Regions from separate parts of the Thalassotalea sediminis genome, predicted to be linked through region 2. Evidence: predicted binding sites of a transcription regulator. Region 2 holds the regulator's gene; the other holds the start of a gene.
What was found. Region 2 encodes FliA, which starts transcription of late flagellar genes. Its sites were predicted from a motif close to CTAAAGNTNNNNNNNNNNNNGCCGATA; they were not measured.
Positions count from the first base shown of each region.

Region 1: a site for FliA is predicted at 986-1,012, ahead of pomA (flagellar motor protein PomA). Genes of this name have one in related genera too.

Region 1 covers NZ_AP027361.1:669,652-671,858, forward strand. Annotated here, with positions in the region: gene ispA ((2E,6E)-farnesyl diphosphate synthase) at 1-627, opposite strand, end outside; gene QUE09_RS03040 (exodeoxyribonuclease VII small subunit) at 635-874, opposite strand; gene pomA (flagellar motor protein PomA) at 1,119-1,883, shown strand; gene QUE09_RS03050 (flagellar motor protein MotB) at 1,895-2,207, shown strand, end outside.
Region 2 covers NZ_AP027361.1:2,897,902-2,900,108, reverse strand. Annotated here, with positions in the region: gene QUE09_RS13325 (MinD/ParA family protein) at 1-628, shown strand, start outside; gene QUE09_RS13320 (RNA polymerase sigma factor FliA) at 644-1,366, shown strand; gene cheY (chemotaxis response regulator CheY) at 1,414-1,797, shown strand; gene QUE09_RS13310 (protein phosphatase CheZ) at 1,825-2,207, shown strand, end outside.

The DNA.
Region 1 (2,207 bases), 1.7 Mb from region 2:
TTTCAATGCCAGTTTATCTTCTGGTTTTACATTTGGTGCACATTCGGCCGCCATTAACACCGAAGCTTGTAATAATGCACCGGTTTTTAAGTGATGCAGATTTTCTAACGCATCGATGGCTACATTTTTATTGGTTGCAGAAAGATCGAGTGCTTGCCCTCCGCACATGCCTTGATAACCTGCTGCATTAATAAGCAATTTTATTAACGTAAGCTGTTTTGTTTTTGCAAATGCCGAAAAAGCATGATTGGCAAGAATATCAAACGCTAACGTTTGCAGACTATCACCCGCTAATATTGCCGTTGCTTCATCAAAGGCTTTATGACAAGTTGGTCGACCACGGCGCAAGTCATCATCATCCATCGCGGGTAAATCATCATGTAATAATGAATATGCATGAATACATTCAATAGCTGCCGCTACGCCATCGATATCCTCAGTTGAGGCACCAAGCGCTTCGCCGGCAATATAAGCTAAGTAAGGTCTCATTCGCTTGCCTCCAATAAGCAAGCCATAGCGCATTGCATCATGCAATTTTTGATCATTTACAATGATGGCATCTAGTGCATTAGTCAGGTATTGATCAACGCGTTCTTGATATTGAGGTAATCCTGAAAGGTCTTTCACGCGCGTGTTACTCTTTTGATTCGAAATTTTCTAATGAAGACTTTTCTTGTCTTTGCATTAAAATTTGCACTTTTTGTTCAGCATCTTTTAGTTTTTTTTGACTCACCTGGCTTAACGATAACCCACGTTCAAATAACGTCATTGAGTCTTCTAAATTCAATTCACCCTTTTCAAGTTGTTCAACGATAATTTCGAGCTCTTTTAAAGCGTCCTCAAAATTTAGATTTTCAATTTTTTTACGTGCCATGACCTTGCTTAAACCGCGCGTTTTAATAAGTAAGGCGCAAGATACCTTAGCTGTAAACTTTGTTCAACTGAGCTTGTAAATTACTTTCAATAAAATAAAGTGAAAATATTTGTTAAGTTATTGACAATATGGGCGATAATATAAGTATTCTCGTGATAGATAATAATGCGTTCGCGAATTGACACGCCTTAGGTTATTATCGTTATTAAGCTAGCAAATAAGCAATATTTTTTCGGAGGCTTGTGTGGATTTAGCTACACTACTAGGAATTTTAGGTGCCATTGGGTTTGTTGTCATGGCAATGGTATTGGGTGGCGATATTAATATGTTTATAGATACCCAATCTATTCTTATCGTATTTTGTGGCTCTACGTTTGTTGTTCTTGCTAACTATAATCTTGGTCAATTCTTTGGCATTGGCAAGATCATGGGCAAGGCCTTCATGTTTAAAATTGAAAAGCCAGAAGAGTTAATTGAAAAATCTGTTGAAATGGCTGATGCCGCTCGTAAAGGTGGTTTTCTTGCATTAGAAGAAGCAGAAATATCCAATGCCTTTATGCAAAAAGGCGTAGATATGCTTGTTGATGGCCATGATGCTGATGTTGTAAGAGGCACTCTGCAAAAAGATATTAATTTAACCACTGAACGCCATGAAACTGGTATTGGCATGCTGTCATCTTTGGCTGAAATTGCACCCGCAATGGGGATGATTGGTACGTTAATCGGTCTAGTTGCCATGTTATCGAATATGGATGATCCTAAAGCCATTGGTCCTGCAATGGCGGTAGCCTTGCTTACTACTTTATATGGTGCTTTCTTAGCAAATGTTATTGCAATTCCAATCGCTAATAAGTTAAAGCTGCGTATGGCTGAAGAAAAGTTAAATCAAGAACTTATTCTTGATGCGGTGTTAGGTATACAAGACGGTCAAAACCCACGCGTAATTGAAGGGCTGTTGAAAAATTATCTTGCAGAAAGTAAACGAACTATTGATACAACGGAAGAGTAGGGAGTCAGCAGATGGCGAATCCTCCTGAGTGTAAATGTCCACCTCCTGGTCTTCCTCCATGGATGGGCACGTTTGCTGATTTAATGTCGTTATTAATGTGTTTTTTTGTTTTACTGTTGTCTTTTTCAGAAATGGATGTTTTGAAATTTAAGCAAATTGCAGGTTCTATGAAATTCGCTTTTGGAGTGCAGAACAAAATTGAAGTTAAAGATATTCCTAAGGGCACGAGCATAATCGCCCAAGAATTTAGACCAGGTAAACCAGAACCAACGCCAATTGAGGTGATTCAACAACAGACCGTTGAAATGACACAACAAATGCTAG
Region 2 (2,207 bases):
CTTGTCACATGTCATGTCAGGCGAGTGTGAACTTGACGATATAATCATAGAAGGCCCCGCAGGGATAAAAATTATTCCGGCTACATCGGGTACGCAATCAATGGTTGATCTTACGCCATCAGAACATGCAGGTTTAATTCGCGCCTTTAGCGATATGCAAACGCAGTTTGACGTTTTAATCGTTGATACAGCAGCGGGCATATCAGATATGGTGTTGAGCTTTGCACGTGCAGCCCAAGATGTATTATTAGTTGTCTGTGATGAACCTACCTCTATTACTGACTGTTACGCACTCATGAAATTGCTTAGCAGAGATCACGAAGTATTTAAATTTAAAGTTGTTGCAAATATGGTACGCAGCCCAAAAGAAGGGCAACAACTCTTTGGTAAGTTATCAAAGGTCTCGGAGCGATTTTTAGATGTTGCGCTTGAGCTTGTAGGGGTTATTCCCTTTGATGAGAATATTCGTAAAGCAGTAAGAAAACAGCAAGCTATTGTTGAAGCTTTTCCGGATTCACCTGCATCAAGAGCATTTACAGCGCTAGCCAATAAAATTATTAAATGGCCAGTACCGAATCATGCTTCTGGTCATTTAGAGTTTTTTATAGAACAGCTAATTGAAAGCTAACACGAAAGGTAAGCAATTTTGGTTAAAGCCAGTGCATACGGTTCGCAAATAGATAAAACTGCGTTGCTTGAACAACATAGCAGTTTAGTAAAGCGTATTGCATATCATCTCCTTGCTCGACTTCCAGCCAGCGTTATCGTGGATGATCTGATTCAATCAGGCATGATTGGTTTGTTGGAAGCTGCAAATAACTTTGATAATACCAAAGGCGCAAGCTTTGAAACCTTTGCTGGTATTCGTATTCGTGGTGCAATGCTTGACGAAATACGTCGAGGTGATTGGACTCCAAGATCAGTACATAAAAACAGCAGAATGGTGAGTGATGCCATAAAAACACTCGAATCAGAACTAGGTAGAGATGTTTCTGATGTTGAAGTTGCTGAAAAACTTGATATTTCGCTGAATGAGTACCATCATATTCTTAACGAAGTAAATTGTGGCAAAATCATTGGCATCGATGATTTGGGCGTGAGTGAAGACGCGGTCTCAAGCTTTGAAGATAAAAACAATGCTGATCCATATCAAGATATAGAACATGTAGTGTTTAAAAAATCATTATCAGAGTGTATAACTACTTTACCAGAGCGAGAAGCTTTAGTACTGTCTCTGTATTATGATGAAGAATTGAATTTACGTGAAATTGGTCAAGTCCTTGATGTTAGCGAATCTCGAGTCAGCCAAATTCATAGTCAAGCATTACATCGGTTAAAAGCGCGTATGCAATCTTGGCAAAGTTAAGTACAATATATTTATAAGCATTTTGAAATAAGTCCCTGGAGGGTGCCTTGGATAAAAATATGAAAGTACTTGTTGTTGATGATTTTTCAACAATGAGACGTATCGTAAAAAACTTATTACGTGATTTAGGTTTCACTAATATTCAAGAAGCAGATGACGGCAGTACTGCATTACCGATGCTTAAAGAAGGTGATTTTGATTTTGTTGTGACAGATTGGAATATGCCAGGGATGCAAGGTATCGATTTACTCAAAGCAATACGAGCAGACGCTAGCTTATCGCATATACCGGTATTGATGGTTACAGCGGAAGCGAAAAAAGAACAAATCGTAATGGCTGCACAAGCAGGCGTTAATGGTTATATCGTCAAGCCTTTTACTGCGGCTACGTTAAAAACTAAACTTGATAAGATTTTCGAGCGTTTAGGTTAATAACGAATTGTTGCGTAAGGACGTTGCATGAGTATAAATAACAGTGTCCATGTTTCATTGGAACAGGCAAAGCTGTTGGTTGAGTATTTAGAAACTGATCAACAAGAAAAAGCAGATGAATTGATTGCAGAAATTCAAAATCCAATCAATTCTGAATTGTTCGCCGAAATTGGTAAGTTAACACGTCAACTTCATGATTCATTGATGAATTTTCAATTAGATTCACGATTGAATGATTTAGCTACCGCGGATATACCTGATGCCAAAGAGCGACTTAATTATGTTATCAGTCGAACGGAAGATGCCGCAAATAAAACCATGGACGCGGTTGAGTCAATTTTTCCGGTGGTCGACACAATTCAACATCAAATTAGCACAGTAAAACCGCTGTGGACCAAGCTTATGCACAA